One region of the Solibacillus sp. R5-41 genome, then DNA from elsewhere that is predicted to be linked to it. Evidence: a T-box and tRNA genes for the amino acid it is inferred to sense, from the RefSeq annotation. Region 1 holds a T-box; the other holds one or more tRNA genes.
The links. A T-box is a leader RNA that pairs with one kind of tRNA and senses whether it is charged. The one in region 1 lies ahead of ileS (isoleucine--tRNA ligase), so its partner is inferred to be a tRNA-Ile.
Positions count from the first base shown of each region.

Region 2: it has a tRNA-Ile gene. The T-box ahead of ileS (isoleucine--tRNA ligase) is inferred to sense a tRNA for this amino acid. The anticodon was not compared.

Region 1 covers NZ_CP024123.1:873,704-879,125, reverse strand. The annotation lists gene ileS (isoleucine--tRNA ligase) at 1-1,898, opposite strand, end outside; T-box leader at 2,231-2,458, opposite strand; gene CSE16_RS04025 (DivIVA domain-containing protein) at 2,528-3,073, opposite strand; gene CSE16_RS04020 (YlmH family RNA-binding protein) at 3,169-3,957, opposite strand; gene CSE16_RS04015 (YggT family protein) at 4,034-4,291, opposite strand; gene CSE16_RS04010 (cell division protein SepF) at 4,320-4,829, opposite strand; gene CSE16_RS04005 (YggS family pyridoxal phosphate-dependent enzyme) at 4,842-5,422, opposite strand, start outside.
Region 2 covers NZ_CP024123.1:3,717,573-3,722,994, reverse strand. The annotation lists gene CSE16_RS18515 (nucleotidyltransferase-like protein) at 1-1, shown strand, start outside; rRNA gene CSE16_RS18510 (16S ribosomal RNA) at 346-1,902, shown strand; tRNA gene CSE16_RS18505 (tRNA-Ile) at 1,999-2,075, shown strand; tRNA gene CSE16_RS18500 (tRNA-Ala) at 2,110-2,185, shown strand; rRNA gene CSE16_RS18495 (23S ribosomal RNA) at 2,338-5,264, shown strand; rRNA gene rrf (5S ribosomal RNA) at 5,390-5,422, shown strand, end outside.

The DNA.
Region 1 (5,422 bases):
ATTGAGATACGTACGTCAGCTGTATAATCTACTGACGCTACCCACATACGTAGGATATCCGCACCGTATTGATTCATTACTTTTAATGGATCAATTGTATTACCAAGTGATTTCGACATTTTGCGTCCTTCACCATCTAATACGAAACCGTGTGTTAATAAAGCTTTATACGGTGCATAACCGTTAATCGCAACCGATGTGATTAATGATGAGTTGAACCAGCCACGATGTTGGTCTGAACCTTCTAAGTACAGGTCAGCTGGATATTTCATACCGCGCTCAACAAGTACACCTTGGTGAGATGAACCTGAATCGAACCAAACGTCCATAATGTCATTTTCTTTCGTGAATTTACCGTTAGGGCTTCCTGGATGTGTAAAGCCTTCAGGTAATAATTCTTTCGCTTCTTTTTGGAACCAAATATTTGAACCATGCTCACGGAATAATTTTGAAATGTGCGCGATTGTTTCTGGTGTGATAATTGGTTCTTCGTTTTCAGCATAGAAAATCGGAATCGGAACACCCCATGCACGTTGACGAGAAATTACCCAATCCCCGCGGTCACGAATCATATTGTAAAGACGTGTTTCGCCCCATGCTGGTGTGAATTCAGTTGCTTTTACTGCATCTAATAATTCATCACGGAAAATTTCTACCGATGCAAACCATTGCGGTGTTGCACGGAAAATTACTGGTTTTTTCGTACGCCAGTCATGTGGATATGAGTGCTTGAATTTCGATACATTTAATAATGCACCTTCTTCTTTTAGCTTCTCAATCACAATCGGGTTTGCTTTTTCATAGAATAGCCCTTCAAATCCTGGCGCTTCATCTGTATAGCAGCCACCATTATCTACTGGAGATAAGATGTTTAAGCCGTAACGACTCCCAATTTGGTAATCGTCCTCACCGTGTCCAGGCGCTGTATGAACACAACCCGTGCCTGCTTCAGCAGTAACATGATCGCCTACCATTACTAATGAATCACGCTTGTAAATTGGGTGCTCCGCAACAAGCATATCTAGTTCTTGCCCTTTTACTTCTTGAACAATTTGCACATCTTCCCAACCAAAAGTAGTTGATAAATTTGCAAGTAAATCTTTCGTTACAATATATTTTGAACCATTTGCTTCTACAACTACGTATGTGAATTCAGGATTTACTGAAATACCTAAGTTCGCAGGAATTGTCCAAGGTGTTGTTGTCCAAATAACAAATTTAGCATCTGCTGGCACGACATTTTTCGCATCTTTAATGCCAAATGCTACATAAATTGAATACGACTCAACATCTTTATATTCGATTTCTGCTTCAGCTAAAGCTGATTCTGAAGATGGTGACCAGTAAACAGGTTTTAAGCCTTTGTAAATATAGCCTTTTTCCGCCATTTTACCGAATACTTCAATTTGACGTGCTTCAAATTCTGGTTTTAACGTAATGTAAGGATTTGCCCAGTCACCGCGTACGCCTAAACGTTGGAATTGTGTACTTTGGTTAGCTACTTGCTCATATGCATATTTTTCACAAAGCTCACGGAACTCCGCTACTGACATCTCTTTGCGCTTAACACCTTTATTTGTTAAAGCTTGCTCGATTGGTAAACCATGTGTATCCCAGCCTGGAATATAATCAACATGATAACCTGTCATAGATTTTTGACGGTTAATCATATCTTTAATTACTTTATTTAACGCGTGACCTGTATGAATATCACCGTTTGCATAAGGAGGGCCATCGTGTAATACGAAGTGTGGGCGGCCTTCCGTACGTTCTTTTACTAGTTTGTTAATATCCATTGCATCCCACTGTGCTTGAATTTGTGGTTCTTTCGTCGGCAAGCCACCGCGCATCGGGAAATCTGTTTTTGGCATTAATAACGTGTTTTTATACTCTACCATTTCAAAAGCCTCCTAAATAATTTAGATGTAAAATTTAGATAACCACTGCAACTAGGGGTTAATTTCCACTCCGGTAAGGACGCTTTCCGTGGGCACGGCTCCAACTAACTTATTTCGAGAGGAATCTCGAAATAATTGGATTTTTCGCTCGTGCTGTTCCCGCAGGAAGCTTTGCTCTGTAGCGAAAGGCGTCAACCGTCAGCTACACTCGCCTCTCCTTCATTCCAATCAACTTACATTTCTAGCGCATTGCCACCCTTATAGTTTGGTGATACGCCTTAAGGTCAAGTAAATACCTATAATTACCTACAAAAAAGCCCCTCATCCCTCCGAAAAGGGACGAGGAGCATTACTCTCGTGGTACCACCCTAATTTTGCAATACATAAGATTGCCTCATTAGACACTGTAACGTCGTGTAAAACGAAATAACCTACTTAAAAGACTTTCGGCTATTTAGCTCAGGAGTGATTTTCCGTTTAGCTTGCTTCGTTCGAGCTTTCACCTTCCTCGAATCGCTTCACCACAAATCTAAACATACTGTCTCCGTCTTTGCCCTAGTTGCAATTTGCATCCTATTAGTTATTTTTCAGTATATGAAAAGCACTGTCGGAATGTCAAGCACAATTCATTAATACGTTAATTTTCCTTCTTTTAGCATTTCATCAGAAGCTTCTGGACGGTTATGCTCTTGGATTTCTGTAAGACCTACATCATATTCAAGTAAATGCTCCCAATCATCCGTATTCAATAAGTCTAGTTGCGCTTCAACGAGCATTTTAAAACGATTGCGGAAAACTTTCGATTGTTTCTTTAATTCATCTATTTCAATCGTAACTTTACGCGCTTTTGCCATCGCATCATTTACAATACGATCCGCATTTTTTTCCGCTTCTTTTACAATCAATTTAGATTCTTTTTGAGAGTTACGGCGGACTTCATCAGCAGCCTCTTGAGCTACGACGATTGACTTTTGTAATGTTTCTTCTAGTGAACTATAATGGTTCATTTGGTCTGCCATGGATTTCACTTTTTCTTCTAATTCTTTCTTTTCTCGCAAAAGAATCTCATAATCTTTAATAATCTGATCTAAAAATTCATTTACCTCGTCTTCTGCATAACCACGGAATCCACGCGTAAATTCTTTATTATGTATATCAAGAGGTGATAATGGCATATCGTTCGACTCTCCTTTGCACGAATGTATTTAAAATTTATTATAATCGTTTCTATACTGAATAACATCAAATTTCCGGAAATAAAACTGGAAATTTATACTTTTTGCTCTAAACGACCTATTTGTAATCGTATTTTGTCTTTTTTCGTTCGCCCTTCTGTCATAATTATTTTCACTCTTCCGAAGCCTCGAGCAGAAATAATATCACCTTCTTGTAATTCAAAAGAAGTCGCTTCTCGAACAGTCCAGTTTACTTTCACTTTACCAGCACCGATTAAATTTTGTGATTTTTGGCGCGATATATTTGCCACCGTTGCCAATACAACATCTAAACGCATGGAAGAAACAGTATATGAGCTCTCCACCCATTGCTCTTCAATTTGAAGTAATAGCATCGTTGTTTGGATTTCCTCTACATGCACTTTAATTTTTCCGATACCCGTTAAATTTGCACGAACATAGTCAGCAATTTCCATAGCCATTATAAATTGCACCGTATTTTCTGCGAGACGAATATCGCCAAATTTACTACGGTCTAATCCGATCGATAACAAAGCACCTAATACATCTGGATGTTTGATTTGAACAAATTTAGACGGGTAATTGACTGCATAACAAGCCATTTGAAAATCTTCCTTCGTTGCCTGGAAGTAAGAAGGCGCGATTAGCATTCGCTGTCTTTCGGCATGATCAAAGAGCCCTTCTGTAAAAACGTGAACGTCCTCTGATTGACGAATGATGGATTCCACGATAAATCGTTGTCTTGGATCAAGGAAGTCTGTTAATTTCGGGGCATAACGATCCTCAACTTCACGTTGCCATCCGATTACTTGTTCGATAAATGGCTGCTCATCTTTCCGAAAATGTTGAATTAAATGCTGCATAAAATCACCTTCCCTCTCGTGTCAATTATGTAATATCAAAAAGAACCCCTCTACATTGTAGCAGAGGGATTACACCTTAGAGTAAATATCCAAGTACGCTGTATACACCTTGTTCAATGAATACAAGTACAAATAGTCCAACGATTGGCGAAATATCAATCATACCAATTGGTGGGATAAATTTACGGAAAAATCCTAAATACGGTTCACATGCTGTCTCAAGGAATCTACCAACCGCTGATTCTTGTAGCGCTGGTACCCAAGACATAAGTATGTACCCGATTAACATAAATCGATACACGAGAAATGCTGTTGATACAATTGAAAAAATCATAGTTTACTATACCTCTCTACTTAAAATATTACTCAAACACAAAATTCGAAATTTCTCCAGATACTTCTACATTTTCAGGAGTACATAGGAAAATATCTGTTCCGATTCGCTGAATGTCGCCACCTAAAGCATACACTGTTCCGCTTAAAAAATCGATTATTCGCTTCCCTTGGTCTCTATCAATACGTTGTAAATTAACAACAGTCGCTCGTTTATTTTTTAATTGCTCGGCAATATCTTGCGCTTCTGCATAAACTCGCGGCTCTACTAAAACTAGCTTCGAGTTTTTAGAAGAGGTCGCAGCTTGCAAACTTACAACATTATTTGGAACAGCAACTTCATTATTGCGTATTTGGGGCTGGGTTTTACGCTCTTTTTTCATGCGATTTTGGATAACCTGCTGTGGCATCTGTTCTTGTTTTGGTGATGAAACAGGCTTGGGAACAGGTTGTTGCATTTGGGCTGCTTGACCTGGAGCTTGTTCATCTTCTATATCTTCTAGATAAAAGAATTTGTCGAAAATATTTTTTATGCTCATCTTACTTCCTCCTTAGCCAACAAGAGCTGTTCCAATCCTCACAAATGTCGCACCTTCTTCAACTGCAATCTCAAAGTCATTTGACATGCCCATCGACAGTTCAGTACATGGTACATTCGGTAAACGTAATTGTACAACTACCTGTTGCAACTGTTTTAATTCACGAAATACTTGGCGAATTATATGCTCATCGGCTGTATAAGGCGCCATTGTCATTAATCCTACGACTTCAATTTTTGTAAACGGTTGCAGTTGTTTTAAAAACTCTAAAGCTTGCTCCTTCGTTAATCCTTGCTTAGACTCTTCACCTGAGACATTAACCTGAACAAAACATTTCACAACATTTGTTGCACGCTTTTCTATTTCTTCGGCCAAACTTAAGCGATCTAAAGAATGCAAATAATCAATTTGCTGAATAACTTGTTTTACTTTACGCGTTTGTAAAGAGCCAATATAGTGCCACTCGACATCCGAATGAATCGACTCTAACTTTCGTGCCAAGCCTTCTGGACGATTTTCACCTAAATGTATTATACCCGCTGCGATCGCTTCCTCGGTACGTGCTACATCCACTTCTTTTGTAACGGCAATAA
Region 2 (5,422 bases), 1.4 Mb from region 1:
GTATATTTAGCAGAGCGTTTTTAAACGCTCTGAATCTTTTTTTTGAAAAAGTGTTGACGAAACATTGCATAGTATTGTAATATATTAATTGTCGCTAAGACATACTCAAAATAACGGTTTGTTTTAACAAGTTAACTAAAAAAACTTTTTAAAAAAAGTTGTTGACAACGAAAAACAAAAATGTTAAATTAGAGAAGTCGCAAAAACAGCGCACACAACATGAACCTTGAAAACTGAACAAGCAAACGTTAATGATTTAAACGTTTAAGTGATGAACTTAAACAAAACATAGATATCAACTTTATGTTGATACGCTAGCAAAGCAAATGAGCTTTCAAACTAACTTTTATGGAGAGTTTGATCCTGGCTCAGGACGAACGCTGGCGGCGTGCCTAATACATGCAAGTCGAGCGGACTTTCATTGGATGCTTGCATCCTTTGAAAGTTAGCGGCGGACGGGTGAGTAACACGTGGGTAACCTACCCTGTAGATTGGGATAACTCCGGGAAACCGGGGCTAATACCGAATAACACTTTTGAGCTCATGTTCGAAAGTTAAAAGATGGTTTCGGCTATCACTACAGGATGGGCCCGCGGCGCATTAGCTAGTTGGTGAGGTAACGGCTCACCAAGGCAACGATGCGTAGCCGACCTGAGAGGGTGATCGGCCACACTGGGACTGAGACACGGCCCAGACTCCTACGGGAGGCAGCAGTAGGGAATCTTCCACAATGGACGAAAGTCTGATGGAGCAACGCCGCGTGAGTGAAGAAGGATTTCGGTTCGTAAAACTCTGTTGCAAGGGAAGAACAAGTAGCGTAGTAACTGGCGCTACCTTGACGGTACCTTGTTAGAAAGCCACGGCTAACTACGTGCCAGCAGCCGCGGTAATACGTAGGTGGCAAGCGTTGTCCGGAATTATTGGGCGTAAAGCGCGCGCAGGTGGTTTCTTAAGTCTGATGTGAAAGCCCACGGCTCAACCGTGGAGGGTCATTGGAAACTGGGAAACTTGAGTGCAGAAGAGGATAGTGGAATTCCAAGTGTAGCGGTGAAATGCGTAGAGATTTGGAGGAACACCAGTGGCGAAGGCGACTATCTGGTCTGTAACTGACACTGAGGCGCGAAAGCGTGGGGAGCAAACAGGATTAGATACCCTGGTAGTCCACGCCGTAAACGATGAGTGCTAAGTGTTGGGGGGTTTCCGCCCCTCAGTGCTGCAGCTAACGCATTAAGCACTCCGCCTGGGGAGTACGGTCGCAAGACTGAAACTCAAAGGAATTGACGGGGGCCCGCACAAGCGGTGGAGCATGTGGTTTAATTCGAAGCAACGCGAAGAACCTTACCAGGTCTTGACATCCCATTGACCACTGTAGAGATACAGTTTTCCCTTCGGGGACAACGGTGACAGGTGGTGCATGGTTGTCGTCAGCTCGTGTCGTGAGATGTTGGGTTAAGTCCCGCAACGAGCGCAACCCTTATTCTTAGTTGCCATCATTTAGTTGGGCACTCTAAGGAGACTGCCGGTGACAAACCGGAGGAAGGTGGGGATGACGTCAAATCATCATGCCCCTTATGACCTGGGCTACACACGTGCTACAATGGACGGTACAAACGGTTGCCAACCCGCGAGGGGGAGCTAATCCGATAAAACCGTTCTCAGTTCGGATTGTAGGCTGCAACTCGCCTACATGAAGCCGGAATCGCTAGTAATCGCGGATCAGCATGCCGCGGTGAATACGTTCCCGGGCCTTGTACACACCGCCCGTCACACCACGAGAGTTTGTAACACCCGAAGTCGGTGGGGTAACCTTTATGGAGCCAGCCGCCGAAGGTGGGATAGATGATTGGGGTGAAGTCGTAACAAGGTAGCCGTATCGGAAGGTGCGGCTGGATCACCTCCTTTCTAAGGATATATTCGGAATCATTCCTTATGGAATGAAACATTAACGTTTGCTGTTCAGTTTTGAAGGTTTATGAATAAATTATATAACTTCTAAGAGGGCCTATAGCTCAGCTGGTTAGAGCGCACGCCTGATAAGCGTGAGGTCGATGGTTCGAGTCCATTTAGGCCCACCATATAAATTTGTTTTATATACCTCTTAATTAAAATGGGGCCTTAGCTCAGCTGGGAGAGCGCCTGCCTTGCACGCAGGAGGTCAGCGGTTCGATCCCGCTAGGCTCCACCAAGACTTGCCTTTGTGATAAAATTATTGCAAAGCAAAAATAACTTGTTCTTTGAAAACTGGATAAAACGACATTGAAAGCAATAAAAAAATGATCAAGAAATTGATCGTGCAATCTTTTAAAATCTTACTCATTTGAGTAAGTGTAACTTATTGGTTAAGTTAATAAGGGCGCACGGTGGATGCCTTGGCACTAGGAGTCGAAGAAGGACGGCACTAACACCGATATGCTTTGGGGAGCTGTAAGTAAGCTTTGATCCAGAGATTTCCGAATGGGGGAACCCACTATGTTTAATCACATAGTATCTTCACGTGAATACATAGCGTGTTGAGGACAGACGCAGGGAACTGAAACATCTAAGTACCTGCAGGAACAGAAAGAAAATTCGATTCCCTGAGTAGCGGCGAGCGAAACGGGAAGAGCCCAAACCAAAGAGCTTGCTCTTTGGGGTTGTAGGACATTCTATACGGAGTTACAAAAGAATGAGATAGTTGAAGCGGCTTGGAAAGGCCCGCCATAGAAGGTAAAAGCCCTGTAAGTGAAACCTCATTCCCTCTTGAATGTATCCTGAGTACGGCGGAACACGTGAAATTCCGTCGGAATCTGGGAGGACCATCTCCCAAGGCTAAATACTACCTAGTGACCGATAGTGAACCAGTACCGTGAGGGAAAGGTGAAAAGCACCCCGGAAGGGGAGTGAAATAGATCCTGAAACCGTGTGCCTACAAGTAGTTAGAGCCCGTTAATGGGTGATAGCGTGCCTTTTGTAGAATGAACCGGCGAGTTACGATTACGTGCGAGGTTAAGTTGATGAGACGGAGCCGCAGCGAAAGCGAGTCTGAATAGGGCGAATTAGTACGTGGTCGTAGACCCGAAACCAGGTGATCTACCCATGTCCAGGGTGAAGGTGAGGTAACACTTACTGGAGGCCCGAACCCACGCACGTTGAAAAGTGCGGGGATGAGGTGTGGGTAGCGGAGAAATTCCAATCGAACCTGGAGATAGCTGGTTCTCTCCGAAATAGCTTTAGGGCTAGCCTCGTGATTGAGAATACTGGAGGTAGAGCACTGTTTGGACTAGGGGGGCATCTCGCTTTACCGAATTCAGACAAACTCCGAATGCCAGATATTTATACACGGGAGTCAGACTGCGAGTGATAAGATCCGTAGTCAAGAGGGAAACAGCCCAGACCACCAGCTAAGGTCCCAAAGTAATCGTTAAGTGGAAAAGGATGTGGCGTTGCTTAGACAACCAGGATGTTGGCTTAGAAGCAGCCACCATTTAAAGAGTGCGTAATAGCTCACTGGTCGAGTGACGCTGCGCCGAAAATTTATCGGGGCTAAACGATTCACCGAAGCTGTGGATGCATCCGTATGGATGCGTGGTAGGAGAGCGTTCTAAGGGCGTTGAAGTCAGACCGGAAGGACTGGTGGAGCGCTTAGAAGTGAGAATGCCGGTATGAGTAGCGAAAGACGGGTGAGAATCCCGTCCACCGTATGACTAAGGTTTCCTGAGGAAGGCTCGTCCGCTCAGGGTTAGTCGGGACCTAAGCCGAGGCCGATAGGCGTAGGCGATGGACAACAGGTTGATATTCCTGTACCACCTCCTCACCGTTTGAGAAATGGGGGGACGCAGTAGGATAGGGTAAGCAGAGCGTTGGTTGTCTCTGTTCAAGCAGTAAGGCGTGTGTGTAGGCAAATCCGCACACTGATACGTTGAGCTGTGATGACGAGTCCGTATGGACGAAGTTCCTGATTTCACACTGCCAAGAAAAGCCTCTATCGAGGTGAGAGGTGCCCGTACCGCAAACCGACACAGGTAGTCGAGGAGAGAATCCTAAGGTGTGCGAGAGAACTCTCGTTAAGGAACTCGGCAAAATGACCCCGTAACTTCGGGAGAAGGGGTGCTCTTGAGCGTGCAAGCGCACGAGAGCCGCAGTGAATAGGCCCAGGCGACTGTTTAGCAAAAACACAGGTCTCTGCAAAACCGTAAGGTGAAGTATAGGGGCTGACGCCTGCCCGGTGCTGGAAGGTTAAGAGGAGTGGTTAGCGCAAGCGAAGCTACGAATTGAAGCCCCAGTAAACGGCGGCCGTAACTATAACGGTCCTAAGGTAGCGAAATTCCTTGTCGGGTAAGTTCCGACCCGCACGAAAGGCGTAACGATCTGGGCACTGTCTCAACGAGAGACTCGGTGAAATTATAGTACCTGTGAAGATGCAGGTTACCCGCGACAGGACGGAAAGACCCCGTGGAGCTTTACTGTAGCCTGATATTGAATTTTGGTACAACTTGTACAGGATAGGTAGGAGCCAGAGATCTCGGAGCGCCAGCTTCGAAGGAGGCGTCAGTGGGATACTACCCTGGTTGTATTGAACTTCTAACCCATGCCCCTTAACGGGGTAGGAGACAGTGTCAGGCGGACAGTTTGACTGGGGCGGTCGCCTCCTAAAGAGTAACGGAGGCGCCCAAAGGTTCCCTCAGAATGGTTGGAAATCATTCGTAGAGTGTAAAGGCATAAGGGAGCTTGACTGCGAGACCTACAAGTCGAGCAGGGTCGAAAGACGGGCTTAGTGATCCGGTGGTTCCGCATGGAAGGGCCATCGCTCAACGGATAAAAGCTACCCCGGGGATAACAGGCTTATCTCCCCCAAGAGTCCACATCGACGGGGAGGTTTGGCACCTCGATGTCGGCTCATCGCATCCTGGGGCTGTAGTCGGTCCCAAGGGTTGGGCTGTTCGCCCATTAAAGCGGTACGCGAGCTGGGTTCAGAACGTCGTGAGACAGTTCGGTCCCTATCCGTCGTGGGCGTAGGAAATTTGAGAGGAGCTGTCCTTAGTACGAGAGGACCGGGATGGACACACCGCTGGTGTACCAGTTGTCTTGCCAAAGGCATCGCTGGGTAGCTATGTGTGGACGGGATAAGTGCTGAAAGCATCTAAGCATGAAGCCCCCCTCAAGATGAGATTTCCCATTACGCAAGTAAGTAAGACCCCTGAAAGACGATCAGGTAGATAGGTTCGAGGTGGAAGTGTGGCGACATATGGAGCTGACGAATACTAATCGGTCGAGGACTTAACCACAATTTATTGCACATTTTCAATGAAACGTTTATCCAGTTTTGAAAGAATAAAATTTATTTTTTTACTAATAAAGACTTGATTTTCATTAGTAAATACGATATAATAAATCTTGTCTTTTAAAATAGTCTAGTGATGATGGCAAAGAGGTCACACCCGTT